2 linked regions of the Companilactobacillus allii genome follow. The protein of the gene in region 1 interacts with the protein of each later gene in a pairwise test. Links are inferred from orthologs where the notes say so. Each region holds a gene or a part of one and is shown on either strand. Other genes may lie near its edges. The genes, in order: leuS and ligA.

What was found.
Region 2: the proteins of leuS (region 1) and ligA interact in binary tests that used the Escherichia coli proteins (3 or more experiments, as listed by UniProt). The link is inferred for Companilactobacillus allii from one-to-one orthologs.

The regions. Positions count from the first base shown.
Region 1 is NZ_CP019323.1:1,569,496-1,585,475, forward strand. What follows is about bases 6,411-9,516. They hold leuS (leucine--tRNA ligase), read left to right. Parts: upstream 6,411-6,806; coding sequence 6,807-9,227; downstream 9,228-9,516. Other genes in these bases: BTM29_RS07620 (glucosaminidase domain-containing protein), read left to right, coding at 6,411-6,536; BTM29_RS07630 (putative polysaccharide biosynthesis protein), read left to right, coding at 9,450-9,516. In the rest of the region: BTM29_RS07590 (hypothetical protein), read left to right, coding at 1-95; BTM29_RS07595 (N-formylglutamate amidohydrolase), read right to left, coding at 148-933; BTM29_RS07600 (hypothetical protein), read right to left, coding at 953-1,627; metK (methionine adenosyltransferase), read left to right, coding at 1,810-3,006; BTM29_RS07610 (MDR family MFS transporter), read left to right, coding at 3,104-4,582; BTM29_RS07615 (phosphatase PAP2 family protein), read right to left, coding at 4,532-5,176; more of BTM29_RS07620, read left to right, coding at 5,256-6,410; more of BTM29_RS07630, read left to right, coding at 9,517-11,045; BTM29_RS07635 (LysR family transcriptional regulator), read left to right, coding at 11,136-12,011; BTM29_RS07640 (NAD(P)H-binding protein), read left to right, coding at 12,105-13,040; BTM29_RS07645 (FAD-dependent oxidoreductase), read left to right, coding at 13,058-14,533; BTM29_RS07650 (NAD(P)H-hydrate dehydratase), read right to left, coding at 14,587-15,426; BTM29_RS07660 (MerR family transcriptional regulator), read left to right, coding at 15,767-15,980.
Region 2 is NZ_CP019323.1:1,220,657-1,236,431, forward strand. Bases 983-3,883 are described here. They hold ligA (NAD-dependent DNA ligase LigA), read left to right. Parts: upstream 983-1,374; coding sequence 1,375-3,393; downstream 3,394-3,883. Other genes in these bases: pcrA (DNA helicase PcrA), read left to right, coding at 983-1,349; BTM29_RS05950 (CamS family sex pheromone protein), read left to right, coding at 3,404-3,883. Also shown: more of pcrA, read left to right, coding at 1-982; more of BTM29_RS05950, read left to right, coding at 3,884-4,540; Asp-tRNA(Asn)/Glu-tRNA(Gln) amidotransferase subunit GatC, read left to right, coding at 4,563-4,862; Asp-tRNA(Asn)/Glu-tRNA(Gln) amidotransferase subunit GatA, read left to right, coding at 4,862-6,319; Asp-tRNA(Asn)/Glu-tRNA(Gln) amidotransferase subunit GatB, read left to right, coding at 6,319-7,749; BTM29_RS05970 (diacylglycerol kinase), read left to right, coding at 7,763-8,752; 23S rRNA (uracil(1939)-C(5))-methyltransferase RlmD, read left to right, coding at 8,814-10,169; BTM29_RS05980 (hypothetical protein), read left to right, coding at 10,262-10,459; BTM29_RS05985 (sensor histidine kinase), read right to left, coding at 10,509-11,858; BTM29_RS05990 (helix-turn-helix domain-containing protein), read left to right, coding at 12,092-12,331; BTM29_RS05995 (response regulator transcription factor), read right to left, coding at 12,370-13,119; BTM29_RS06000 (alpha/beta hydrolase), read right to left, coding at 13,263-14,168; BTM29_RS06005 (PTS transporter subunit EIIC), read right to left, coding at 14,152-15,501; BTM29_RS06010 (APC family permease), read right to left, coding at 15,574-15,775. UniProt on the Escherichia coli protein: DNA ligase that catalyzes the formation of phosphodiester linkages between 5'-phosphoryl and 3'-hydroxyl groups in double-stranded DNA using NAD as a coenzyme and as the energy source for the reaction.

The sequences.
Region 1 (15,980 bases):
AAATTGAACGTGAAAAAACAATGCAAGCTTATATGAAACGTACTAAATCAGGTGAAATGTCGATGGAAGAACAACATTTTTTGAAACGGTTGTAGAATATAATAAAAGCACGAGATTGACGTAATTTTGTCATAATCTCGTGCTTTCTTATATACTAATAAGATTTTGTTGTAGATCTAATGCAATCTTTTTTAAATTTGATTGAGTTTCTTTGAATAATTTACTATCAAAATTAGTCAATGTCTCTTCGCCAAAGTCTCTATCCTCAATGTATTTATTGTAGCGTATCTCCACTTGCATACTGTTGATATGTTCATTTTTACCGAAATGTTTAGTTATTTTACCACCGGTAAATGGGAAATTATCAGAGACAGTGTATTTGTTTTCAAATAGTTTGTTAGTTAACCATAGGCGATTGATTGAAGTACTCGTGCCATCGTAGTCGTTACCAATAACAAAATCAGCCGGTGACATTTTTTCAAATCTAGGGTAATAGTAAAAACTGTGTAGATCTACTAAATAAATATCGTCAAACACTTCTAGTTTTTTGGTAATTAATTCTGTCAGTAACTGGTGATACGGTAAATAATAATCATCCATTCTATTTCTTATAGTGATATTGCTCAAAGGAACATTGTACAGTGGATGATCAAAAGAATTTTTATTAGGGATAGCGTTGTGCGTAGTATCCAAAAAGAAATTTTGCCTGTTTGGGTCAGCAACATAACGGTTTACATTGTTTTGAATAGTTGTAAATCCCATGTCTGGTAAGAAATCATACAATTCCTTTAAGAACCAATCGGTATTAGTTAATCGTACATTAGATATTAAATCTTGCTTCATTTCATCAGGAACGTATGTACCGCTATGTGGTAGGCTAAAAATGATTGGATAATCATGTAAAGTTGAGTTGAAATAATCAATTCTTTGCATCTAAGTCCTCGTTTCTAGATTATATTAAAAGTAGAAGGTTGCCAATAAGTCGATAGAATAGGTTTGATGTGGAAATCTGTTTGAATTTTTTTAGCAAAACGGCTACAACTATGAAAACAACAATTGTGATAGAAGTTAGAATACTTACATATCCTAATAAGAATAATACCAAAGTTAGAACGACTAGTGTTACTAATTGAGCATAGTCAGCTTTTCCGCCATCGAAATAATCTACTAAAATCGCTGCAATATTCACTAGTAATAGTGGAACCACGAAGGTAAATGAGACAAAATGCATATATGTATACGCTATGGCAATTGACATAAAGCTTGGTATGATAAAACTATCAATAAGTATCTGAATCAGTTTGTATTTTTCGCTGATGTATTTGGTTAGGAATAAGAGCATCAATTGAATGAATATCAAGATAATAACGTTGATATTTAAACTTCTAAACGATAAGAAAATTATAATTACGTAAATTGCACTATAAAGTCCATTGAAATACATATTGGGCTTTAGTGTTCGGATATATTCCTTATAAAAGGCAATCATAGCTATCATAATGGCGAGAAACCAATTTATAGTGTAGTTACCTAAACTATGAGTGAAGATAAAAATAAATGGGAAAACGTGATAACTGATGAACTCGATAACAGATACAATTAATTTCTTATACTTTAAATTGGCCATAACTACTCCTTGTTTTATAAAATTATATTAATGTAGAAAACGGACATCGTCAATTCAATATTTTCATGAAAAAAATTTGTTTTGAATTAAATCTGTGTTAATCTATTAAGAGGTTCCTGATGGGATCCTTTTTTTATTTGCCGTAAAAGGAGAAGCCCTGTAACCGAAAGGTGGAAAAAAATATGTCAAAGAATTACTTATTTACTTCTGAATCTGTTTCAGAAGGACATCCAGATAAAGTCGCAGATCAAATTAGTGATGCGATTCTTGATGCCATTTTAGCTAAAGATAAAGATGCACGTGTTGCCTGCGAAACAACCGTTACTACTGGCTTAGTATTGGTTGTCGGTGAGATTTCAACATCGGCTTATGTTGATATTCAAAACGTTGTTCGTAATACTATCAAAGAAATCGGATATGATGGTACAAATCCTGGTTTTGATGGTAATAGTTGTGCTGTTCTAGTTGCACTTGACGAACAATCACCTGATATTGCACAAGGTGTTGATGATGCGCTTGAAAAACGTGGACAAGATAAAGATTATGATCCATTGGATCAAATCGGTGCTGGGGATCAAGGTTTTGTATTTGGTTTTGCTACAAACGAAACTAAAGAATACATGCCACTTCCCATTTCATTAGCTCATAAACTTATGCGTAAAACCGCAGAAGTTAGAAAGAACAAAACAATTGACTACTTGATGCCAGATGCAAAGTCACAAGTAACAGTTGAATACGATGAAAACGACAAGCCAATACGTGTTGATACGATTGTCTTAAGTACACAGCATAAAGCTGAAGCTACTCTAGAACAAGTACAAAAAGATATCAAAAAATACGTTATCGACGAAGTTGTGCCAAGTAATTTAATTGATGATAAGACTAAGTTTTTGATTAATCCAACTGGTCGCTTTGTTATTGGAGGACCTGAAGGTGATTCTGGTCTAACTGGTAGAAAAGTTATTGTTGATACTTATGGTGGATTTGCTCGCCATGGTGGTGGTGCATTTTCAGGTAAGGACGCAACTAAAGTTGATCGTTCTGCTAGTTATGCTGCAAGATATATCGCTAAGAATCTTGTTGCCGCTGGAATCGCTGAAAAGGTTGAAATCCAAATTGCTTATGCCATTGGTGTTGCAAGACCGGTTTCAATTCACGTAGATACATTTGGTACCAGTGATTATTCAGAAGAACAGATTGTTGAATGCATTGATAAGTATTTTGATTTAAGACCATTGGGTATTATTGAGATGCTTGATTTGCAAAGACCAATTTATAAACAAACAGCTGCATATGGCCATTTTGGACGTACAGATATTGAACTTCCATGGGAAGAACTTGATAAGGTTGATGACATCAAGAGCTTCTTCAAGGATTAGTAGGTGATTACAGAGGCGTTCCTTTGAAGCAATTGCTTTTAAAGGAGTCTCTGTTTTTTTTTTGCAATTTTTAGATTTTGGGGAGGAATTATTTTTAATGGAACAAAAAAATAAATCAAATATAGCAATTGTTACCACAGCAATTTTTATTGCTACATTTATGACGGCGGTCGAAGGAACGATTGTTTCAACGGCTATGCCCACAATTATTGGAAGTTTACATGGGGTTAAATTAATGAATTGGGTTTTCTCAATTTATTTGTTAATGACAGCCGTGTCCACACCAATTTATGGTAAATTATCAGATATTATAGGGCGTAAACCAGTTTTGTTATTTGGACTAGGATTATTCATCGTGGGATCAACGCTTTGTGCAATGTCTAATTCAATGATGACATTGATAATGGCACGTGTTATTCAAGGATTAGGATCAGGGGCTATCCAGCCACTAACATTTACAATTATTGCTGATATTTATCCATTGGATAAACGTGCCAAGATTCTTGGATTCAATGGTTCGGCGTGGGGAATAGCTGCAATTTTGGCTCCTTTACTAGGTGGATTCATTGTTGAAAAATTGAGTTGGCATTGGATATTCTTGATCAACTTACCTGTTGGATTGATCACAATGGCTTTAATTTGGATCTTCTTAAAAGAAGAGAAGCGAGAACATGATAAGGTGAAAATTGATTACACCGGAACAGCATTATTAGTTCTGATACTTTTACCATTAATGTTAGCTTTACAAAATCTAAGTTCTGCCAATGTATTTATTCCTATCGGATTAGTACTTGTTTCAGTTATTTCAGTATTTTTGTTTATTAAAGTTGAAAAAAGAGTGGCAGATCCAATCTTGCCATTACAATTATTTAAAAATAAAACATTTATCATTCAAAATATTATTGCATTACTAGTAAGTGGTTTTTTGATTGGATTTGAAGCTTATATTCCAACATGGATGCAAGGAATTCTCGGACTAAGTCCTTCTATGGGAGGCTTTGCGGTAACACCAAGTTCAGTTGTCTGGATCATTGGATCGTTTTGGGCTGGATCATTGATCAAAAAAATGGCTCCCAATCGTGTTATCTATATAAGTCTGATTTTTCTTGGATTAGCCAACGTAGCATTATTATTTGCAAACGTTTCATCACCATTTGTATATTTCTGTGGTTTGGCTGCAGTTGCTGGATTAGGATTTGGACTAACGATAACGACGACGACTGTAACAACGCAAACTGTTGTTGCACCTGAAAATGTCGGTGTTGCAACTAGTTTTAACACCTTATTACGTACGATTGGTCAATCAATGATGGTTTCAGTTTATGGTATTATTCTTAACACTGCCTTAATTAAAGGTGCAGCTGAGAATAAAAAAATAACTGTCGATATGATGAATCAATTGATTGATCCACAAACCGCCAGTTCCTTACCAGTAGAGCTTTTACCCAAAATGAGACAAATTCTTTTTTCTGGATTGCACAATATGTATATCGCATCTCTAGTATTATTAATATTAGGCCTAATTTTAAACGCCTTTGAGCTTAAGAATAAGAAAATTCTTGGTTCTGAACAATAGAGTTGTAAAAGTTATGATAATCGATGCTAATAAATAACCTCCAACAACATCACTAGGATAATGAACCCCTAGAAATATTCTGCTGTATCCAACCAATAAAACAATTGTAATGGCAACAATGCTAGCAATTACTTTGACACTTAGTTTTTTGAAAATGAGTAAGGCAACAATTAATAGTGAAATATAAAGTGCAAATGAACTTGCAGAGTGACCACTAGGGAAACTGTAACCACCAGCGTATACATAGTGATGGTGCAGTGGGCGTGGTCTTCTTATATTCACTTTGATTGTATGATTTAGCCAAGAAACTATAATTTGGTTCAGTGCTACGAAAAATGCAGCACTGAAATTCCTTGATACAGATAATACAATTACAGAAATAATAGTTAGAACTATGATTGTGTTAGTGTTTCCAAAAGAGGTCATAAATCTAAAGAACCACAATGAAAATGAATTGTGGTGATAAACTTGGTTGATGACAAACTTGTCAAATAGACTAATAAAGTGAGATTTTGTTGCAACGGAGAAACTCCAAATAGTAAAGCAGATTATTAGCAATATATTAGAAAAAAGCACAAATTTTGATATTTTCATTATTTTTACTCTCAATTGTTTAAATTTTGTTTAAGAAATTATATAATAATGCATAGGTATTCATGTGGGGTAAAAGAATATGACAATTACACGTCGTCAGCGTATTCAAGAAGAAAATCGCTTAACTAGATTAAATAATAAAAGCGTTAAAAGTTCAAATATAAGCAAAAATGTTACATTTTTGGGTGGAAGCCTAGTTTTAGGCGGAGTGGTTACTTCACTTGCAAGTGTAGAAACTACTGTGCCAGTCTATGCTGAGGCTACATCTGCAATTAGTGCAATTAGTGCAATTAGTGCAACTAATACAGTCGATACAAGTACTGATATTGTTACACCACGTGGTGTTGGCGATACAAACTTTATAAACTATATTGGTAATTCAGCACGCAAATTGGCCAATAACAATGATATCTATGCCTCAGTAATGATTGCACAAGCAATGGTTGAAAGTGGCTGGGGTACTAGTGGACTTGCTAGTGCACCTAACTATAATTTATTTGGTATTAAGGGTTCGTACAATGGTGAGTCAGTTAATATGGGAACTCAAGAAGATGATGGTACTGGTAGTCTTTATTCGATCAGTTCTAATTTTAGGAAATACCCATCATACAAGGAATCTCTTGAAGACTATGTGTCTTTAATTAGAGGTGGAGTTTCAGGTAATCCTGAGATTTATGCTGGAGCTTGGAAGAGCAATACTACTTCTTATGAAGATGCTACAGCATATTTGACAGGCCGTTATGCTACTGACACTACTTATGCAGACAAATTGAATGCAATTATCAAGAAATATGATTTAACTAAGTTTGATACAGCCGATGGTTCACAGGATCAAACTTATGTATATGCACAAGGTGACACACTACAGTCGGTCGCCGATAAGTTCAATATGACTGTTGAAACATTGATGGATCTTAATAATTTGAAGACATCTAGCTACGTGTATCCAGGTAAGACGTTAACAGTTCTTAAGGTTATTGGTAATGATAATCAAGAACAACCAGTCACTGTGAATAATTTGTCTAACGTTGTTGGAACAACTAGTTCAGATTCAGACACTACTTCAGATGTTTCGGATGTATATGGTAAGAGTCAAGCACCAGTTATCGTTCAAGACGAAACAAACGGAGTTAAAAAATATGACTCTTCAAATAGTTCATCCAATGTTGCAGTTGCAGTTAAGAACACTTTAACATCAGATGATTCGAATAGTAACTCAAGTGATGATACTGTTACCGTTCAAGATGGTGACACGATTGATTCTATTGCTGCACAGGCAAATACAACGACTGATCAGATAAAGCAAGACAATGATTTAAATTCTGATTTATTAGTTGTCGGACAGAAGTTAATGGTATAGTATATAAAGCAACGGAAATAGTAAATTTAAAAAGAATTTCAGAAAGTACGTGGTTAATGTGAACGTATAACTTTTTAAATTGAACTCATCCATTTAATTTAACTGCTGAATTTAGTAGGTGGTTACGAATCGTCCGCGTTAAGGATTTTGAGAGTCACTTCTTTGTGGAGTGGAACTTAGGTGGTAACGCGATAATTCGTCCTATGATATCTTTAATTTAGATATCATGGGACTTTTTTATTATCGTGAATTTTTTTTGGAGGGTGTAAAATGTATAATCACAATACAGTTGAGAAAAAATGGCAAAAGTACTGGAAGGAAAATCAAACTTTCAAGACTACTAATGACAAAAACAAAAAGAACTATTACGCACTAGATATGTTCCCTTATCCATCTGGACAAGGTCTACATGTTGGACATCCAGAAGGGTATACAGCTACTGATATTCTTGCACGTATGAAGCGTGCTCAGGGATATAACGTGTTACATCCAATGGGTTTTGATGCATTTGGATTACCTGCTGAGCAATATGCAATGGATACAGGACATAATCCTGCAGATTTCACTGAGAAGAATATCCAAAACTTCAAGCGTCAAATTAATTCATTAGGATTTTCATATGATTGGGATCGTGAAGTTCAGACTACTGATCCTAAGTATTACAAGTGGACACAATGGATATTTGAACAGATGTACAAAAAAGGTTTGGCTTATGAAGCTGAAGTTCCAGTTAATTGGAGTCCAGATCTTGGTACAGTTGTCGCTAATGAAGAGGTTATCGACGGTAAAACAGAACGTGGTGGATTCCCTGTAGTTAGAAAGCCTATGCGTCAATGGATGCTGAAAATCACAGCCTATGCTGACAGATTGCTGGATGATCTTGATTTGATAGATTGGCCAGAAAGTATCAAAGAAATGCAACGTAACTGGATCGGTAGATCCATTGGGGCACATATTGACTTTGCAGTTGATGGCTTTGATGATAAGAAAATCACAGTCTTCACAACTCGTGCTGATACTGTGTTCGGAGTTTCATATATAGTGTTGGCACCAGAAAATGATCTAGTTGACACAATTACTACAGATGAAAATCGCGAAGCAGTCGAAGCATATAAAGCTGAGGCCTCACGTAAGTCAGATCTTGATAGAACTGACTTGAATCATGATAAAACCGGTGCTTTTACTGGTTCATATGCAATAAACCCTGTAAATGGTGAAAAAGTTCAAATTTGGATTTCTGATTATGTTCTTGCTACTTATGGTACAGGTGCAGTTATGGCTGTTCCTTCAGGTGATCAACGTGATTATGAATTTGCAAAGAAATTTAATTTGCCTATCGTACCAGTTATTGAGGGTGGAGACCTTTCTAAAGAGGCCTATACCGGTGATGGTGCTCATATCAACTCTGGATTCTTAGATGGATTACATAAAGATGATGCAATCAAGAAAATAACTGAATATCTAGAAGATAACGGTTGTGGTAAGAAGTTCGTCAATTACAAACTTCGTGATTGGTTGTTCTCACGTCAAAGATATTGGGGTGAACCAATTCCTATTATCCATTGGGAAGATGGTGAGACAACTCTAGTTCCTGAAGATGAATTACCTTTGAAGTTACCAGCAGAAGCAGATATCAAGCCATCTGGTACAGGTGAATCACCACTCGCTAACTTGACTGACTGGGTTAATGTTGTTGATAAGAACGGTCGTAAGGGCCGTCGTGAAACTAATACGATGCCACAATGGGCTGGTAGTTCTTGGTATTATCTAAGATATATTGATCCACATAATGATGAAAAACTTGCCGATTATGATTTATTGAAAGAATGGCTACCTGTTGATCTATATATTGGTGGTGCAGAACATGCGGTACTTCACTTGTTGTATGCAAGATTCTGGCACAAAGTATTATATGATATGGGTGTAGTTCCAACTAAAGAACCATTCCAAAAGCTATTTAACCAAGGAATGATTTTGGGTGATAATCATGAAAAGATGTCTAAGTCAAAGGGTAATGTTGTCAATCCAGATGATGTTGTCGAGTCATTTGGTGCAGATACTTTGAGAGTTTACGAAATGTTCATGGGTCCATTGGATGCATCTATTCCTTGGTCAGAAAATGGACTTTCAGGTGCTCACAAATTCCTTGATCGTGTGTGGAGATTATTCATAAATGATGATGATTACAGCACACTTCGTGAAGGATATGTAGTCGATACAAACGATGGTAAATTAGATAAGATATATAATGAAACAGTTAAAAAGGTAACTGAAGATTATGATGCATTGCGTTTCAATACAGCAATTTCACAAATGATGGTCTTCGTTAATGAAGCACATAAAACTGACTCTATGCCTAGAGAATATGCTGAAGGATTCGTTAAGTTACTTGCGCCAATTGCTCCACATATGATGGAAGAATTATGGAGTAAGTACGATCATAAAAATTCAATCAGTTATGAACCATGGCCAACTTATGATGAAAGTAAGATGATCTCAGATACTGTTGAATTGATTCTTCAAGTTAATGGTAAATTACGAGACAAGATGGAAGTTCCTGTCGGAATGGGCAAAGAAGAAATTGAAAAACTTGCTCGTGAAGATGAAAAAGTCCAGAAATTTACTGAAGGTAAAAATATTGTCAAAGTAATTGTTATTCCTAATAAGATTGTAAATATCGTTGTTAAATAACATTTTTTATTTCAATTAGAGATTATGATGTAAAAATCATGATCTCTTTTTTTAAGATTTCGTTGCATTTATTGAAAATTAAGAGTAATTTAAGGTTTCTGAGTTCACAATTTTGCTATAATTGAGAAGATAGTTTTTAAGGTGGTGCAGGACTTGAACAAAAACCGTGATGATGAAGAGGTTACACCAGTTCTAAATCCTGAAGCTTCAACACAAGATACAATGTTGAAGGGTTCAGCTTGGATGACTGCTGGTAGTATTTTTTCACGTATTTTAGGTGCGATATATATTATTCCATGGATGGCCTGGATGGGTTCATCCTATCCGCAAGCCAATGCTTTGTATGCAAAAGGGTATAATATCTATAGTTTATTTATTATTATTTCTACTGCTGGTATACCAGGAGCTATTTCAAAGCAGATTTCACATTATAACGCTTTGGACGAATACTCGACTGGTAATAAGTTATTCAAACATGGTTTAAAAATAATGACCATAATGGGTGTAGCTTTTGGAATATTAATGTATTTTGGTGCACCGTTAATGGCAGCCATTTTTGCTGATGGTGATCCAAGAAGTATTCCAGTTATTAAGTCATTGGCAATTGCTGTCTTGATAATTCCAATCCTGAGTATAATGAGAGGGTACATGCAGGGATATTCTGACATGGCACCTTCAGCTATTTCTCAATTTATTGAACAGATTGCTAGAGTTATCTATATGCTTGGCGCAACATATTTAATAATGGAAGTTAATAACGGTAGTTATATTAGCGCAGTTGTTCAGTCAACCTTTGCGGCTTTTATTGGTGCGGCATTTGCTATAGCTATTTTGGCATTCTCATTTATAAAAAAGCTTCCTCATTTACGATCTTTGTCTAGAAATGGGAAAGCCCCTAAAGAATTAAACAAGAATTTTACTAGAGAAATTTTTGAGCAGGCAGTTCCATTTATTATTTTGGACGCTGGTATCACTTTCTTTAATTTATTTGACCAATCAACATTTAATCAATTTATGAGAATGTTTGTAAAAGCCACTGGTGATCAATTGGATAATTACTATTCCTTATTTGGTTTCCAAGCTAACAAACTGATTATGATTATTGTTTCATTATCAACTGCCATGGCAGTTACAGCTATTCCCATTCTTTCTGGGCTGTACTCTAAGGGAGTTAAAAAAGATATTGAGAATCAGATTTCTAATACATTAGAGTTGTTTTTCTTTGTCATGATTCCCGCATCCTTGGGGATGTATGCTGTGTCACAACCATTGTGGACGACATTCTATCGTTATGATCAGTTGGGTATTTTAATGCTACAATTTAGTTCAGTTATCTCAATATTGTTAGGATTATTTACGGTTCTTTCGGCTGTTTTACAAGCTTTGTATCGTAATGGACTAGCAATTAGATACTTTGTTTATGGATTTATTGTAAAGGTAGTAGTACAAATTCCAATGATTGGATTATTCCATGAATTCGGCCCATTAGTTGCAACAAGTATAGGTATGGGTGTTGTTTGTTGGTTGATGACCAAAAAGCTGCATGATATTTATCCATTTGATACTAATCGATTGTCGCGTAGAATAAGTGGTATCATTCTGTTCTCATTGATTATGTTTGCCGTAGTCGTTCTTATCAACTGGATAGTATTCCATTTTGTAGGAAACTCTAATCGAGTATTGAGTATGGTTATCTTAGTTGTGGAAGCTGTTATTGGTGGTTCGATCTACGGATACCTTGTTTTGAAGACACAATTAGCGGATAAGATACTTGGTAGTAAAGTTGAACGCATTAGACGTTTAGTTAAAATTAAGTGAAAATAAAAGCTGACCGGTTTGGTCAGCTTTTTGTGTAGAAAATTTGTGATGGATCAGATTGCTTATAAATAAGAAGATGGAGGTTATATAATGAATTCTATTCGTTTACATTATTTTTGTGATGTTGCCAGATTACGAAGCTTTTCAAAAGCAGCTGAAGAAAATTACATTTCACAAACGGCAATTAGTCAACAAATTGCTAAGTTAGAAGATGAATTACAAATAACTTTATTAGATCGATCAAAGCTTCCTATTGAATTAACAAGAATTGGACAGGTAGTGTATCATCGTTCAAAAATAATATTGGAACAGTATAATGTTTTGAGAGGTGAAATTGTTCAAATGAAACAAACGGATAAGGTAGTGACGGTCGCATATCCCAATGGAGCAGTTGAACCAGTAGAGAAATTTGTGTTACCAAAAATAAAAGAAATTGTTGGTCTAGAATTGTTTTTAGTAAAAAGTGATTTGAATGATATTCAAGATAAATTATTAAATAAGACCGTAGACTTGGCGATTACATTTGATTCTGAAATTACCGAGACGGGCCAGTTATCTACTTTGGATTTAACAAGTGGAAATTATGATGTTGTAGTTGGTGAGAACCATCCCTGGTATTTTATTGATGAAATCAAGCCAGAACAATTAATAAATGAAAAGGTGATCTATGTTCAAAATCGGCCTAACACTAATTCATATTTAAAAATGAAAGATCATTCACAAGCCGACAATGTTCCATTGAATATAACAGCTACGGTTTCTGATATTGATACCGCATTACTATTAGTTCAATTGGATAAGGGAATTACTTTTATGCCTGATTATAAATCTTTAACTAATGAATATAAGAATTTACATCGTGTAAAATTATTAAATAGTCAACATAAATATAGAATTTGCTTAGCTTGGCGTAAAAATGATCAAAATGGAAACTTACAAAAAGTGATAGACAAATTCGATAGATAGAAGCATTCACTTATGAGGTACTAAATTTCGATGTTGGTATTTGATAAAATATTCACATATGATTGATTTATCAAATTAAAGGTGGTACTTACTATGGATAAATATGTTTTTACTGGAGTAGACGGTAATTTTGGTAGAATTGCTGCTGAAACTGCTTTGAAACTTTTAGATAAATCTCAATTGATATTTACTGCACCAACACAACAAGGCGTTGAAAAGTACGCTAAACAAGGCATTGAAACAAGAATAACTGACTTTAATGACTCTGTAGGATTAGCCAAGGCATTTACTGGTGCTACTAAAGTATTGTTAATATCTATGCCTTTTGTTGGAACTAAACGTCAACAAGCACATAAAAATGTCATTGATGCATGTTTAGCTTCTGGTGTAAAACAAATTGTCTATACATCACTTGTTAATGCTAGTGACCCAACCAATCCTAGTATAGAGAAAATTGATCATGCATGGACTGAGTCATACGTTGAAAATACTAAACTTGATTATATTTTCTTGCGTAATTCTCAATATGCTGAAGCAATGATCTCCAATTATTTTGCTATGTTGGAACAAGGTGTGCTATCCAATAATCAAGCTGAAGGAAAGATGGCTTACATTTCTCGCCAAGATTGTGCAATTGCCGCAGCATATGCAATGGCATCTAATTTGGAACATTCTATTTTAAATATTAATGGACCAGAGTTAATTACTATTTCTGACTTAATTGCTATTGGTAACGAAGTAACCGGTAATAAGTTAGCTTATCAAGAAGTTAGTGATGAAGAGGACTATGCTGTTTTTGATAAAATGGGAGTTCCAAGAAATACAGATGGACAATTCAAGAAGGGGAGTTCGGCACCATTTTCTTCTGATGGGATGGTAACTTTTGGCCAAGCTATTCGTGAAGGCAAAATGAGTACTTTCTCAGATGACTTCTTGAAGCTAACCGGTTCTAAACCACGTACTGTAAGAACAATGTTTGAGCATGCTGATGATTATCAAATTGGTGCTAGACATTCAATTGATGCTTAAGTTGGGATGGTGATAAAATGACTGATATAAAAACAGATATTTTAGTTGTTGGTGCAGGAGCTTCAGGAATTGGTGCTGCTTTATCGGCAGCTGAAAAAGGAGCAAGTGTTGTTCTACTTGAAAAAGGTGACAAATTTGGTGGAGCCGGTATGTTTGGTGCACAAGGATTATTTGCCGCGGGTAGTGAATTACAAAAGGAAAATAATATTGATTATTCACCAAAAGATGCTTATCAAGAGATGATGAATTATACACATTATCGTTCCAATACAAGATTGACGCGGGCAATTATCAATAAGTCAGCTGATACAATTTCTTGGCTGTCGAAAAATGGATTAGAAACAGAATTGGTTAATAATACGCAAGAGGTTCATCAAAACCATCCACGTGTTTACCATCAATACATTGATAAGTTTAATGGGTTTCAAAAACTGATAGACAAGTTTATAAGTAATGGTGGTCGATTATTTACAAAAACTGTAATTAAAAAATTTAATTATACTGATGGTAATATTGTAAATGTAGTTATTGATAAAGATGGTCATGAAAGTACAATCTATTGTCAAAAGATCATCTTTTCCGATGGTGGATTTGTTGGTAATTCTGAGATGGTCGATAAATATTTACAAATAAGTAGTAAGAATCTTTTTAGCATGGGTGAACGCAAGGCTACAGGTGATGGAATTAGGATTCTGGCTGAATTAGGTGCAGATACTAGTGGTATGGGTGTTTTTGAAAATCACGCTGCGTCAGTAGTTTCAAATACTGATCCTAAGTGGCATAATGACACAATTTTTACACTAACTAATTTGCCATTTCTATGGTTGAATCGTAATGGTGAACGTTTCGTCAATGAAGATATTTGTTACGACTTTGCCCTATGGGGAAACATTACATATACTAATGGTGGGTATTATTATTTTATTTTGGATCAAAATACCATAGATTATTTGAAATCTAACCAATTAGATTGGACAAATTCTTTTGAAAGAACATTCACTACTCTTGCTCATACTCCAGTTACTCATGTTGTTGGTCCTTTTCCAAATATTGAATCTGATATTCAAGAATCAATCGATAAAGGTGCTACGGTAGTAGGTAAGGATGTTTCAGAACTATCCAAATATTTAGGATGCAATCCAGACACCGTAAATAGGAATTTAAATGAATATAATAAAATTATTTCTGATAACAATGATTCTGATTTTGGTAAGTCTACAGAGTTTTTGAAATTCCCAGTTTCTAAAGGTCCATTTTATGCAATCAAAGCACAGTCCACTACGCTTGGAACTATTGGTGGTGTCAGTGTTAATGATAATCTACAAGCACTTGATAAAAATGGAAGAGTTATTAAAAATGTTTACGCTACTGGTAATAACGCCAGTGGGATGTATGATACATCATATCCAACGCTTGAAGGTATAAGTTGTGCATTTGCCTGGAATTCAGGACGACTTGCTGGTGAAAGTGCTAAAGCAACATTAAATAAATAAAAAATATCGCAGATAGTGTTAAAAAACACATTTGCGATATTTTTTCAGTTCATTTATTTATTAGAGGTGAATTTTTTCATATATTTTGGAATTTTACTAATTAAAGTTGAAGGTAAGACAACATAATTACTTTTATAAATTTGATCAGCAATGTAACTATGAAGGAATAATCCAGTCTGTACAGTTACCAATGAATTTCCAAATTGACCAATAAAACCTGCAAGAACTCCAGTGAGTGTGTCTCCCATACCACCAGTTGCCATACCAGCATTTCCAGCCTGAATTTGAGATACTTTATTTTGATAATAAATCTCAGATAAATGTTTTTTAACAATCAAGGTAGCATTGGGGGCAAGTTTATTTATTGCTTTCAAATTGTTTTCTTTGGTTTGTTCTGGAATCGATAAATTGGATAGGCGCTGCCATTCACCTTGATGTGGTGTTAATATCAAATTATTAATGGATGTCAAATCAATATTGTTTTCTGCTACAACACTTAGTGCAGAGGCATCCATAATAATCGTAGTATTCTCATCGCAATATTTTATGATAAGTTGAATAATCTTGTCAGTAGAATCTGATGTCCCTAGTCCTGGTCCAAGTACTATAACGTTATTTTGGATTATGGCAGCTATTAATTCTTGTGATTTATTATAGTCAATTGTCATTGCTTCTGGAATCTCAACGTTCAAGGCAGTAAACTTCTCAGGGATGGTTGCAACCGTGACTAATCCGGCCCCAGTGTGAATCGCTGCTGATGCTGAAAGTATTGCTGCACCGCCAAAAGGCAATGATCCTGCAATAATTAGCACACGTCCATAATTTCCCTTATACGATTCGGTATTTCTGACTTTAATTACCGTAGATAATACAGATTTATTGATTTTTTCCATTACAAGAACCTCCAATTGTAGTATCATTTAATATTGTAAGCCATAACAAATGTGTTTAACAAGATAATGCCACTGTGGCGGAATTGGCAGACGCGCAGTGTTCAGGTCGCTGTATGGTTAATCCATGTACAAGTTCGAATCTTGCCAGTGGCATATTGAGAATAAAAGAGAACAAAACAAGCATATTTATTTGTAGGAACGTTGATAAATCAGCGTTCCTATTTTTTTACTATGTGATAATTAAAGAAATATAAAGCTATTTTGCACGTTGAATTTAATTGTTTCTCACAGTTTAAAAAAATCGTATCTTTAGGTTGCTCTAAAGTAGTCTTCATAGTTTATGATAGTAGTATTGATTGGGAAAGCTGGTAATTTAATCATGAATAGTAAACAAGTTTCTGAAATAATGGATCTACCTGTTGCGACTCTGCGATATTATGAAAAAATTGGAGTAATACCACCGATAGGCCGTGACAAAAATGGATATCGAGATTATCGACCAAATGATTTGAATTGGATATTTTTAACTAAATGTTTGAAACAAGCAGGATTAT
Region 2 (15,775 bases), 350 kb from region 1 along the record:
CTGAAAGAAAACCTAAGAACCTATGGACTGATAATGCAAAGGGTGACGATATTAACTTTTATCGTGGACAAAATGAGTCTGATGAAGCACTGTATGTGGTATCACAAATTAGAGACTTACTATTACAGAATTATAATTATGGTGATTTTGCAATATTGTATCGAACAAATGCTCAATCACGTGCTTTTGAAGAGAAATTCTTACAAGCCAATATTCCATATAAGATCATTGGTGGACACAAGTTCTATGATCGTAAAGAAATCAAAGATATTATGGCTTATTTGAGACTTGTTGCTAACCGCGATGACTCTATGAGTTTTCAGAGAATAATAAATAGTCCTAAACGTGGTATTGGACCAGGTACGATTGAAAAACTGCAAAGATATGCAGATGAACATGGTTGGTCATTACTTGAAGCATCTGAAAATATTGAATTATCATCCCTTCCTGCTAAACCAAGGAAGACCTTTGCTGCATTTGCAAAGTTGATCGATGATCTAGCTAAAGAGGCTAAGACGATTTCAATGACAGACTTGATGGATCATTTACTTGATAAGTCAGATTATGTTGATGAATTGAAACAACAAAACAACCTTGAATCACAAACTAGAATTGAGAATATCGAAGAACTCTTGACTGTTACAACTCAATTCGATCAATCATATGAACCAGATCCTGATATTGATGAAACTAGATTAGATTCATTTTTAACTGAATTATCACTAGTAAGTGATCAAGATGATTTAGAAGAAGATCAACAAGAAGTTACTTTAATGACACTACATGCTGCTAAGGGATTGGAATTTCCAGTTGTCTTCTTAGTAGGTATGGAAGAAGGAATCTTCCCATTAGGTCGTTCATTAATGAAACAAGAGGATCTAGAAGAAGAGCGAAGATTGGCATATGTTGGTATTACTCGTGCCGAAAAGAAATTGTATTTAACAAATGCCTACAGCCGTATGCTTTATGGCCGCCTTCAAACAAATCAAGTATCGCGATTTGTTGAAGAAATCGACGATAAACATATTAATTGGGTCAATAAAAATGCTGGTGGTATTTCGACAAGTACTACAAAGAATGAATCGAGTCTTCCATTTTCAAAACGTCGTCGTGCTTCAGCTTATCATTCAAGTTACAAGGTTGATGAAGCCCAAAAGGCGAGTGGTGCTCAAGGTGCTGAAAATGTCAGTTGGAATATTGGTGACAAGGTCGATCATAAGAAGTGGGGACAAGGAACTGTTGTCAAAGTTAATGGTAAGGGCAAAGATGCTGAGTTAGACGTTGCATTTGATAATGAAGGTATCAAGCGTCTGTTAGCCGAATTCGCTCCTATCAAGAAATCTGAATAATTTGTAAACCTAAGAGGTGAAAAATATGGCAGAAATCACAAAATCACAAGCTAATGAAGAACTAGCATCTCTAAGAAATCAGTTAAATGAATATCGAGATGCGTATTATACTAAGGATGCTCCATTAGTTGAAGATAATGTTTATGATCAACAATATAACCGCTTATTAGAACTAGAACAGCAATTTCCTGAATTGATAATGCCGGACTCTCCATCCCAATTAGTTGGAGATGTAACTTTACCAGACTTTAATAAGGTGACACATGATATTCCTATGCTTTCTATGGGGGATGTTTTCTCTGAAGAAGAGCTAGCTGAATATAATGGAAGAATTGAAAAAAGTGTCGGCGAAGAAATTGATTATAATGTTGAATTAAAAATTGATGGATTGGCTATTTCACTGGTTTATGAAAACGGAATACTAGTGCAGGGTTCAACGCGTGGTAATGGAACGATTGGTGAAAATGTTACTGAGAATTTGAAGACGATTGAAACGATTCCACAGAAGTTAAGTGAACCACTGACTTTTGAGGTTCGTGGTGAGTGTTTCATGTCCAAAAAAGAGTTTTTACGTTTGAATGAAGAACGAGAAAAAGAAGGATTACAGGTCTTTGCTAATCCGAGAAATGCTGCTGCTGGAAGTCTTCGTCAACTGGATCCAAAAGTGACTGCTTCAAGAAAACTAGATACATTCATGTATACTATAGTAACTTTTGATAATTTGAATATAACTACTCAAAGTCAGGCTCTAAAAAAACTCAGTGAATTAGGCTTTCACGTAAATCCAAGTGCTGAAGTCACAAAGGGATTGAATGGTGTCAAAGAGTACATTGAACGCTACGGTAAAATTCGTGATGACTTAGATTATGGGATCGATGGTGTCGTCCTTAAAGTAAATGACTTGGCGACTCAACGTGGACTGGGTAATACCGTCAAGGTTCCTCGTTGGGAAATTGCCTACAAGTTCCCGCCAGAACAAGCTGAATCAATCGTTAGAGAAATAACGTGGACTATTGGTAGGACTGGTGTTTTGACACCTACTGCTGTCATGGATCCAGTGCAACTTGCTGGTACGACAGTTGCTAGAGCCACACTCCACAATGAAGATATGATTAAGCAAAAGGATATCCGAGTGGGAGATACTGTGATGTTACACAAAGCAGGAGATATTATCCCAGAAGTTTCACAGGTTGTTTTAAGTAAACGTCCAAAAGATTCTGTGGAAGCACTGATTCCTACTAACTGTCCATATTGTGATTCAAAGTTGATACATTTGGAAGACGAAGTGGCACTACGTTGTATCAATCCAAAGTGTCCAGCTCAAGTAAAAGAACAATTGACACATTTTGCTTCACGAAATGCGATGAATATTGATGGTTTAGGTCCCAAAATCATAGAACAGTTGTATACTAAAAGCTTGATTAAAGATGTTGCTGATTTATATAAATTGACAGCCAATGATTTAGCAACATTGGATGGTTTTAAAGAGAAGTCCATCAATAATCTGTTGAGTGCCATTGATAATTCCAAGGCAAACTCTGTCGAGAGATTAATATTTGGTTTAGGAATTCGTCATGTTGGTGCAAAAGCTGGTAGAATTCTTGCTGAGAACTTTTTGAACTTAGATAATTTAATGAATGCAACTAAAGAAGAGATTCTAGAGGTTAATACTATGGGCGGAATTATTGCTGATAGTATTATCATGTATTTTGCAAATGATGATGTTAAAAAACTGATCAATGAGTTGAAATTAGTTAATCTCAATATGGAATTTATTGGTAGTTCCAATTCTAATGAAACAAATCAGCATTTTACTGATAAAATAGTTGTTATAACCGGAACATTACAGAATTATAAACGCTCAGAATTATCTGACTTATTAGAAAGTTTGGGTGCCAAGGTTACAGGTTCAGTCACAAAGAAAACTGATATCTTAATTGCTGGTGAGAAATCTGGTAGTAAGTTGACTAAGGCCCAACAATTAGGAACGCAGATTATTGATGAAGCAACATTATCTGATTATTTGGATAATGCGGAGGATTAGGAGAAAAGTTTTGAAAAAATTCATAAAAGCTACAGCGCTAGTAATAATGTGCTCACTTCTTTTAACTGCTTGTGGTAATTTACAAGATTCAGGATTGTCATCTGGAGGCAGTGATAGCAGCAGTAAGAGTACTGTTCAAACAGCAAGTTCATCGGATACAAGTTCTTATGATGTCTTGATGAGCAATGGTAAGTATAAAACAAGTGCAATTTCTGGAATAACAGCTTCTGATAACAGCAACACTTTCAATAGTCGTAGTTTTGAAAGCGGACTTTTGAATTTGTCGAAGCAACAATTCTCAACTAATTCATATGTTTTCCAAGAAGGACAGGTCTTGTCTGCAGCTACTGTTACTGATTGGTTAGGACGTAAGTCTAAGAAGAATCCAACTGGATTGAACCCTGCTTCAAATGGTTCAAAGAGTGAGACAAAGAGAGCACCTATGTATTTCCAACAAATGCTTGAAGAAGACTATCTTCAAAAACAAGATGGTAAGTACAAGTTAGCTGGTATATCAATCGGTATTGCTATGAATAAGATTGATTATTATCAAAAGAAGCAATATGGTGCAACTTATCAAACAACTATTACCAGAGAAGAACAAAAGACTGAAGGCCAACGTGTTGCTAAAGAAGTAGTTAAACGACTACGTAAGAGAAGTAATGTTGGAAATATCCCAATTACCGTTGGACTTTATTCAGTAGCACCTGAAGATACTTTGGTTGGTGGAACGTATTTCCAATACTCAGTAAGTAAGAGTGGAGATCTTGGTAATTTTAAGGATCTAGGCTATAAGAATCAAGTATTGCCAGTGGTAAACGATGAAACTGCGATCAATAGTGGAGATTCGGATTCATTTAGTAATTTCAAGGATAATATCCAAGATTACTTCCCTAACTTGTCTGGTGTTACAGCACAAGCTCATTATGATGGGACAACTTTGAAGTCAATGGATATTACGATCAATACTCAATTTGATGGATTAGCACAAGTAACTAGTTTTACGCAGTTTGTACAACAAAGTGCTTCTAAATACTTACCAACCAATGTAGATTTGGATATCAATATTCAAACTGTAGATAGCCAACAAGCCGTTGTTACACGTACTAATAATAAATTTTATACACATGTTTTAGATGCGGATTAATAAGCCTTAAAGGAGAATTTTAATGATTTCAAAAAGTGAAACGCTACACGTAGCTGAATTAGCAAACCTGAAATTAAAAGATGACGAAGTTGATAGTTTTGTAAGTCAACTTGGTAAGATCGTTGATATGGAAAGTAACTTGGCTTCTGTTGATACAGAAGGTGTGAAACCTACTTATAACATGGGAGACACAAGCACGACATTCCGTGAAGATAAGGGAATTCGTACCCAAACTAGAGAGCAAATGTTTGAGAATGTTCCTGAATCAGAAGATAACTTGATCAAAGTACCTACAATTGTTGAAAAGGAGGAAGATGAATAGTGAATTATTTAAATGAAACTATTGATTCTTTGCACAAGAAGTTAGCTAATAAAGAATTAACTTCCAAAGAATTAACGGATCAAACAATAGATGGAATCAAAGATAAAGAAAAAGATATCGCAGCCTTTATTACAGTCAATGATTCAGCTAGTAAAATTGCTGAAGGAATTGATAAGGATGGCATCAAGAATTCTTTGTCAGGTATCCCAATTGCAATTAAGGATAATATTGTAAGTAATGGTATTAAGACCACTGCAGCAAGTAAGATTCTCTATAACTTCATGCCTGTATATAGTGCAACAGTTCTAGAAAAACTAGAAGCTAGTGGTGCCATCAATATTGGTAAAACAAACATGGATGAATTCGCTATGGGTTCATCAACTGAGACATCTTTCTTTGGTGATACACATAATCCTTGGAATTTAGATAAAGTACCTGGTGGTTCGTCAGGTGGTTCTGCAGCCGCAGTTGCTTCAGGTGAAGTCATTGCTGCACTTGGAACAGATACTGGTGGTTCAATCAGACAACCTGCATCATTTAATGGTATTTTCGGAATCAAGCCAACATATGGTCGTGTATCTCGCTGGGGTGTTATCGCCTTTGCATCAAGTCTTGATCAAGTAGGTGTTATGTCTAAGCGTGTTGAAGATTCAGCAGAAGTTTTATCAACGATTGCTGGTCATGATGAACACGATAGTACTAGTTCTGAAAAAGAAGTTCCTGATTACCGTGCTGATCTAAACAAAGATATGACTGGTGTAAGAATTGCTGTTCCTAAGGAATTCTGGCATGAAGGAACAAATCCTGAAGTTATCAAAAAAGTTAATGAAGCAATTGAAACATATAAAAAACTCGGTGCAAGTGTTGATGAAGTGAGTCTTCCAGCATTGAAACACGCCGTTGAAGTTTATTATGTTTTGGCTTCAAGTGAGGCATCATCTAACCTACAAAGATACGATGGTGTTCGTTATGGATTCCGTGCTAAAGATGTTAAAAATATCAAAGACTTGTTTGTTAATTCAAGATCTGAAGGATTTGGTACTGAAGTTAAACGTCGTATTATGTTAGGTACATTCTCACTTTCTGCAGGAGCATATGATGCTTACTTTAAGAAGGCTGCTCAAGTAAGAACACTCTTCATTGAAGAAATGAGTAAAGTACTAGAAGACCACGACTTGATCATGGGACCTTCAACTACATCGACTGCTTTCAAGATCGGTGATAAGATCGATGATCCTCTAGCAATGTACATGAATGATATTTTGACTATTCCTGCTAACTTAGCTGGATTACCAGCTGCATCAGTACCAGCCGGATTAGCTGAAGGTATGCCAGTTGGACTACAAATAATGGCCAAACCATTCAATGAACAAGCTATTTTTAACGCTGCATATGCATTACAAGAAGAAAATAAATTCTATGAACAAATACCAACTGCATTAAAGGGGGAAGACTAATGAATTTTGAAACTACTATCGGTCTGGAAGTTCACGTTGAGCTTAAGACAAAGTCAAAAATGTTTAGTCCTTCGCCAGTTGCTTATGGTGCTGAATCAAATATTAATACCAATGTTATTGATTTTGGTTTTCCAGGAACATTACCAACTGTAAATAAAGAAGGATATAGATTAGGTATTATGGTTGCTTTAGCTTTGAATGCACAAGTTGAAAACCATACACACTTTGATCGTAAAAACTATTTCTACCCAGATAATCCTAAGGCATATCAATTAACTCAAAGTGATAAGCCACTTGCACATGATGGATATATTGAAATAAATGTTGACGGCAAGAAGAAAAAAATCGGAATTGCGGAACTTCATGTTGAAGAAGATGCTGGTAAAAATACTCACGGAACAGACGGCTATTCATATGTCGATCTTAACCGTCAAGGAACACCACTTATCGAAATCGTTTCAAGAGCTGACATGCATTCACCTGAGGAAGCATATCAATATCTAGAAAAGCTTCGTCAAATCGTTCAATTTACTGGTGCTTCTGACGTTAAGATGGAAGAAGGTTCAATGCGTGTTGATACTAATATTTCTATCACACCAGTTGGATCAGATACATATGGTACTAAAGTTGAGTTGAAGAACTTGAACTCATTTAATTATGTAAAACTAGGTTTAGCATACGAAGAAAAACGTCAAGCTGCTGTATTAAAAAACGGTGGAAAAATTGAACAAGAAACAAGACGTTTTGATGAGAAGTCTGGAGAAACAGTCTTGATGCGTGTTAAATCTGGTGCTGATGACTATCGTTATTTCCCAGAACCAGATCTACCTGATTTTGAAATCAAACCAGAATGGGTCGAAGAAATTGAGGCTACATTACCAGAACCTGCTCAAGAACGTAGAGAACGTTATATTAAGGATCTTGGAATTCCTGAATATGATGCTGGTGTTATAACAGATACTAAGGAAATGTCAGATTTCTTTGATGACGCCGTAAGTTTCGGCGCAAATCCAAAATTAATTTCTAACTGGTTAATGGGCGAAGTGAACGCTTATTTGAACGAAAAGAGAGTTGGATTGCTTGATACTAAGTTGACACCAGAGCACTTATCAACGATGATTAAGTTAATTTCTGATGGAACTATTTCTTCTAAGATTGCTAAAAAAGTCTTCCAAGAAACTATTAGTAATGGAACAGAGCCTGAAGGATGGGTTAAAGAAAAGGGAATGGTTCAAGAATCAGACCCAGCAGTATTGAAGCCAATGATTATGGGTATTTTAGATAATAACCAACAATCGATCGATGACTTTAAGAATGGTAAGGATCGTGCCGTCGGTTTCTTAATTGGACAAATTATGAAGCAAACACATGGTCAAGCTAACCCTAAAGTTGTTAATAAGATCCTAATGGCCGAGCTAAACAATCGTTAGTGAGGAGAACTTTATGCGTGCAAGGTTGATATATAATCCTAGCTCAGGACATGAAACGCTGAGAAATAATGTAGGGGATATTTTAAATATCATTGAGAAAGCCGGCTATGAAGCCAGTGCTTTTCGTACTACTCCAAAAGATAATTCTGCTCAGGATGAAGCTAACCGTGTGGCCAAGGAAGGCTTTGATTTGATCATTGCTGCTGGTGGTGACGGAACCATTAATGAGGTTGTTAATGGAATATCTGGATTAGAGAAACGTCCAGAATTAGCAATAATCCCTGCTGGTACAACAAATGACTATGCTCGTGCATTAAAGATTCCACGTGATGATGTTGTTGAGGCCGCTAAGGTTATCTTGAAGGGTCAAAAAATGCCGATTGATGTCGGTAAAGCTGGTAAGAATTATTTTATAAATATCGCCGGTGGTGGTTCGATGACCGAATTAACTTATGAAGTACCATCAGCTTATAAGTCAATTCTTGGTTACTTAGCTTATCTAGTTAAGGGGGCAGAGATGCTTCCTAGAATCAGTCCTATCGATATGCATATCGAATATGACGAAGGTGTATTTGATGGTAAAGCCACTATGTTCTTAATTGGATTAACTAATTCAATTGGTGGTATGGAACAGATTGCTCCTAACTCAGTTATTGGTGATGGAACTTTTTCACTGATCATTGTCAAGGAGACCAATCTACGAGACTTGGTACATTTGATTGCTTTGGTTTTAAATGGTGGACGTCACGTTTATAACCCTAAGATCATTTATACTAAGACTAAGAATCTCAGTGTCAAAGCCAATGATGATAATCGCATCATGGTTAATCTTGATGGTGAATATGGTGGGGATGCACCTATGGAATTTACTAACTTACATAGACATTTGAATGTTTATGCAAACGTTGATTCAATTCCACTAAAGGCATTAGATATTCCAACCCTTGCCGAAAAAGATGCCGGTGAAAAGATTATTGAAGAAGAAAAAAAATTAGACGAATAATTGCTAAAAGGGCGGCTTAAAATTATTGACAGCTACCCTTTTTTGGCGTAAAGGATGAAATATGGAAAAACCAAATATTAATAAGAACGACAGACTAGAATTAACTATTCAAGACTTATCATACGAGGGTAAGGGTGTTGCTAAAGTTGATGATTTTACCTTGTTTGTTGATAATGCATTACCAGGCGAAGTTGTTAACGCCGTTATTTTAAAGGTCGGTAAGAGCTATGGATTTGCCAAGGCACTTGATATTATCAAGAAGTCTCCAAACCGTGTAGAAGATATTGATAATGTCTATGTAAGAACTGGAATCGCCCCTTTGAGCCATTTGAAGTATTCAGAACAATTGAAATTCAAGCAAAAACAAATCCAAGTAGACTTTGAAAAAGCCGGATTAGATATTGATGTTAACGAAACACTTGGCATGGATGATCCATTCCATTATCGTAATAAAGCACAAGTACCAGTACGCCAAATTGACGGACAATTAACATCAGGCTTTTATCGTAGGCACTCACATGATTTGATTCCTATGGATAACTTCTTGATTCAGGATGAAAAAATCGATGCTGAAATCACGCGTGTTCGTGATATTTTACGTAAGTACAAAGTTAGAGGATTTGATGAAGCAAAGAACAAGGGGCAAATTCGTACAATTATGGTTCGTCGTGCATATTACACAAATGAAATGATGGTTGTTCTAGTTTCACGTGTTCGCGATGTGTCACATTATAAGGCTATTGCAGAAGAGATAATGGCAAACAAAGAAGTTAAGTCATTGTACTTAAATATCAACTCAAAGGTAACTAATGTAATCTTGGGTAGAGATATGTTGCTTCTTGCTGGTAGTCCTTATATTGACGATGAGATTCTTGGTCATACATACAGAATCTCACCACGCTCTTTCTACCAAGTTAACCCTACACAGACACAACGTTTGTACAAGTTAGCAGTTGATAAGGCTGAATTAACTGGCAAAGAGATTGTTGTGGATGCTTACTCTGGTATCGGAACGATCGGATTGTCACTAGCTGATAAGGCAAAGCAAGTTACAGGTATTGAAATGGTAGCTGACGCTGTTAAAGATGCTAAACAAAATGCTGAAATCAATGATATTAAGAATGCTGACTTCATTGTTGGTAAGACTGAATCAGTCTTGAATGATTGGGCTAAGGATAAGAAGAAAGTTGATGTATTGATGGTCGATCCACCTCGTAAGGGATTGGACAATTCATTGATTGAATCAATCAATAATATTAAACCAAAGAAAATTGTCTATATTAGTTGTAACCCTGCTACTTTAGCAAGAGACTTGAAGTTGTTGAGTGATACATACGAAATTGGGGATGCTACTCCAGTTGATATGTTCCCAATGACAAATCATATAGAATCTGTAACAAAATTAACTAGAAAATGATCAATAGTGAGATTAAGGCGATATGTCCTTGACCTCACTATTTTTTTACGTCAAAATGTAGTTATGAGTTAATCCTGAGGGGGGTTACTATTTTGGGTCGTACGTTTATAGCAGTAGGAATGTTGATTATTGCATTCTGGCAATTATTTGCTTCGATTGGGTATTTTACTGTACCTAAGAAAAGCGTTTCCACAAAAATATCTATATTTGATGTTCTAGCATCTTGGTTCGGATTTGTTGGCGGATCAATGTTTGTTGGTGCCATTTTGATGCTCATGGAAGTATTTTGATTTGCGTTTGATGTAAGCGCTTAACTAAAAGGCAAATAAAAAAGGAAGCCTAAACTTCCTGATTTTGTAGCACGATAAGAGTCATCATAATGTAGTTGTTGACTATTTTGGTATCCATAAATAAATTAGATGAATTATCAGTAATATTTGAGACATTAGCTAGACCGTATCCTTGATGGTCACTTTTAGTTGAATATCCAGTTTTGAATATCTGATTAATATTGATTGCATCAGCCAATTGATTAGCAATAGTTATTTCAATAGTCTCTGAAGATTTCATGAAGGCACAGGTGAAGTCTTTTTTGTCGATAGTTTGTACGTATTCGATAGCATTATCAATGAGTATACCAACAATACGAATGATAGAAAGGTCATTTTCCTTAATTTCATAATCAGAATCGTTTAACTCAAAGTGGATATTGATTCCTTTGGACTTAGCAATGAAAAACTTTTGCGTTAAAAGACTTTGTAGCGGTTTGCTTTTGATGCTTTGTAATTCTCGCAATTTACTAGTTTGGACTATTTTAAAATTGGACTGTTGATTCATTAATTCATGGTAATATCGTTTTATTTCCTCTGAACTTTGACCATCGACAACTTGTCCCAATGAAAGTAGGATGTTTTGGAAGTCATGTTTGAACTTTCTTAGTTCTTCATACTGTTGTTGAGATCCAGTTAAATAATCATCTAATTCTTTGATTCTTTCGGTAGCCTCAACTGCTTCTTTTCGCATTGTATATGATTGGATCGCAATGATGGTTTGCAAATAGGTGAACATTGTCATAAAGGTGAATGACAAGATCATGCTCATTTTAATTAAGGGGGTTACCTTTTGAATATCACTGATAATAAGGATAGTCATGAATATCAACAATAATATAAATAACGATATAAAGATTCTTTTGCCCAATTGATAACGTAAGATATCATTTTGTATCTGCATTATTTGTCGATCCAAGATATTGACGATTGAAACTAGTATGAATACAAGGATCAGATTTATAACTAAGACTAACGGCAAGGTGGTATTTTGAAATTGACCTAAGTATATATCCCAATATCTGATGTGGAAGTAAACGATGAGGCTGATAATGTAGTTACTTAGATTGAATAATATCAGTTGAATATTCATTGCTAATACAATGATGATTCCCTCGTTATAATTAAGACTATGTGGCTTATTTCTAAATATGTGAATAGCAATTAGAAATAATACAAATAATAATAAGAACAAAGCATTCACGTAAAGCCCCAATAAAGCAAAGGCAAATGATAGGAAAAAGTCGTTAATTAAATAATAGTATTTGAACTTTTTAATGAAAAAATGGAGTAATTGTAACGTTACAAACAAAATGAAAAAGTTCTCTATTAGTTCTAAGTTGGTTTTGATATATGGCATAAGATTTAAATGCTAGACCTATTTCTTTCCTATGATTTTAGTAAATAGTTCGAACGTAACTAAATTATTGTAGGGATATTTTACAACTAAAACAAGATATTAATAATTTTTGTCTAAGATCGTTACGTTTATAGGCTATAATTTTACGTTTATAAATTTTTCTCGCAGAGGGAAATAGTTATGAAATAATATAGGTATACGTTTTAATTAGAAGAATAGAATTGAGGTATTTCATGTGTGAGGATATCCGTATTGGTGGAAACCTACAATTAGGAGACAATTTGAGAATTCTTCGTAAAGAGCGAAATCTTTCAGAACGTGAAGTTTCAAATATGCTGCATGTTGATATAACAACAATTTCAAAGTATGAACATAATACAAGAACGCCAGATATTTACACGATGATTAAATTCGCTGATGTTTACGATGTCAGTTTGGACAAACTAGTAGGTAGAAAACCTAAAACAAAATAAATAAAATAGGAAATCGCTTAATTGTGCGGTTTCCTATTTTATTTTAATTTTTTCTCTAGCGAGTTCATCAACTCACGACTCTTTCTAAATGAAACTTTACAAGTGGAGTGATCTATAAAGGTCAAGATTCGACTTTTACTGTCGTAAGCTTTGGCGTTGTCTAAATTGACTAGGTAACTACGATCACAACGAAACAGATTTGGGTACTTAGTTTCTAGTGAATTAAGAGATTCCATGAATGATCCACGTTGATTCTTTGTAATAAACGTTACTCGACCAGGGGAGGTCGTTTCGGTGAACAACATGATCACATCGTCCATTAGGACTGAAAAGAAGCGACTACCAATTTTGTAATTCAAAAGATTACGAGAATGATGTACGAAGTTTTCAAAGTAATGTTGGGCTAGAGCAATGTCATTGTTGATACTTTTCTTGATAGAATCCATCCCCTTGTTCTTGATGATATAATCCAGTGGCGCAATTCTTCTTTCAAGAGTTATCAAAGTTAGTTCATCATGAGTGGTGATAAAGACTATCTGTGCTAAAGGCATAGCTTGTTTTATCTTTTCAGCAGCCTCTAGACCAGCAATTTCATTAGCGGCTATTTCCATATCAAGAAAGAATAGTCCCTTTGTTTCATTTTTGCAGGAATTAAATAATTCTTCAGTTGTATCAGTGGCCAATTTCAACTCCATGTCAGAAGCGTTAATCATTATACTGTTATTTATAAATTCAGAGTAATTGTTTCTTTGGACCTCATCATCTTCCAACAAATAGATCGGTAACATTCTGGCACCTCCTGCTTAAGGCATATCTATAATAGACAATTGTATTCAAGCATAGAATTAAAAACAAGTTTGAATGCCATATACAGCAGGGAAAGTCAGCTATTTAAGGTATAAAATAACTCTTTTCAACTTGACAAAATCAGTTATCTAGTATCTTCTTGCGACTTCTTATTTGACTTATCATTGGTATTATTAAGCTTATTTCCAATAATGTACTGGTGAAAAATCGAAATAAACTGATTATTAGCAATCATATCGGAGTGCTGAGCCTTACTACCAGTAAGAGTTATGAGGGTGTAACGCTTGATTACTCCTTCATAAATATACTTACCTGCATCCACACTACCAATAGGGACGATACCGTCATCGGTATAGAGCTGTGTTCCAGCAATTGAGTAATATGTTAAGTTACTTGGCAATTTGGCCTTACTCTTAATAAAGTCGTTCAACATTTGGGTACGGTTGGAACTATTCTTCTCTTCAAAGTTATATGGAGAGCCGACTGTCAGTAGAGAATCAATGTTGATAGAGGTGTCGTCAAAGTAATGTTCAAGAAAATAAGTCCAGATCAAACCCCCATTAGAATGTCCAAAGGCATTGAAGGTGTTGAATCTGTAGCGTTCCTTTAGTTGATCAAAGGCAGTGTTGAACCATTTGGCTTGTTTCTTGATATTATCGTATCCATCTTTGTTATTAATGAATCCAACTACGATAAAGGGACTGTCGTCATTAGCACGAATAGAGCCCTTGTAAGTGATTTTACCGTTAGTTTGAACAGTTAGCTTCAATAGGCTGTGATGTTCCCCATATCGCTTGTTGATTGTTTTAACGAGATCGTCGAAGCGGTCTGCCGAAGCACTACTTCCTGGGATCATAATAATAGGTGCCATTGGTGAATTATATCTACCTGCTAAGGTCGATACATTCTTCTTAGTCCAAATATATGAAGGTATTCCTAAGATAATCAAGATAAGTGAAAGGATGATTAGATATTTCAAAGATTTTTTTTGAATTGTTTTTTTATTTACACGTTTAGCTCTTTTCATCATGGTCGCCACCTTGATCTAAGGCCAAGTTATCAATAGTCTTTAGTTTTTCAGCAATTCTTACGAATGGAATATAAATGTAAACTGATACGATCAGGCTAACAAATGAAAAAATCAATGCCTGAAAACTACCATTGGTACCAATGAATGATTCCAATAATCCCGGAGTTCCCATCGGGACGGGATAAACACTAGGTGGCATCAAGTGAAGCTGAAGTGTAATAGCCGCCAGTATCATGCAGGCCAGTGGTGCCAGAATAAATGGGATGATAAAGATAATGTTAAAGAAGACTGGTATCCCAGACATTGCACTACTGCCGATATCGAAGATACTAGGAAGCATTGACCAACGAGCGACTATTTGAAAATCAGGGTCTCTGGATACTAGAAATATAGCAATGATCAAGGCCAAGATCGAACCAGTTCCACCAAAAGTTGCAAAAGGGTGATAAAGCGTGTTACTAGTGAATAAATGAGGAGCACCCCAAGCAGTATGGTGATTAAGCGCATAATTCAAGTTTTCAACTACTGAAGCCGTGCTGTCGGGTTTTTCGATCTCTATAGGAGAATAGATACCTGACCAGCCAAAAAAAGATGCAATGATCGTATATAGTGAGAATCCCAAGGTACTTAATAGCTGAATGAATTGATTATTACTATGGTAATTACTTGCCAGTGAATACATGATATTGTTCGGCAAATCTGAGTAATAAGTTATATTGACTAAAAAACTGACAGCAACTGATAGTAACAAAATCAAAGCAATGGCTTTCAGTGAAATAAAGGTACGTTCCAAAATATTGCTAGATAAATGTTTGGCACGATGATTTGGTGCTGTTGGACTGGTTACCTTAAAGATCCAACCGACTAACATACCTAAAAGAATGGCAAATAATAAGCCACGTATCCCTAGTAGTTCACCGTGAAAGGATATAGGTTGAACCCTTGAATAGGTAAAAGAGATTATTAATAGTGAGCTGATACTTGTCAATCCAGCAAGCTGATCATCTCTATTGAAGTATTTGGCAGTGTATTTTGCCGCGCAAAAAGTTGCCATTACTGCAACAAAACCAAGAGTCAGACTATATAATGCCGTGGCGATGTCATTTATTTGATTAAATATGAAGTCATTATTCAATTTGGGGATGACATTGGTGAGAAAACTATCCTTGCCAAGCAGGGTTATTTGTATTATTTTAATGTAGCCACCAAATAATACAAAGGGAAATATCATCATGACAGTTCTTTGTATTATTCGATAAAATAATAATTTTTGTAATTTCAAAGTTATCTGAGCTAGTTTTTGTTCAAATTTATTTTTAAATAAATTATCCATTTTTAACACCTACGATACTTTCGGGGTTTATGAAATCAAATAGATTATAACGTTAAAAAAAAGAAGTCGCCATTATAGCGACCTCTTTTTTTTGTTATATTGATGTAGATAATAAATCGGTAATCCCAGAAGTGTTATAACGATACCGGTTACCGCCAAAACAGGCTGTCTGAATAAAGTTGATATAACAATATAAGTACCACCGATGATTGCAATTATTGGCGGTATTGGATAGAAGTTGATCTTATAAGGTCGTTTTAATTCTGGCTCTTTC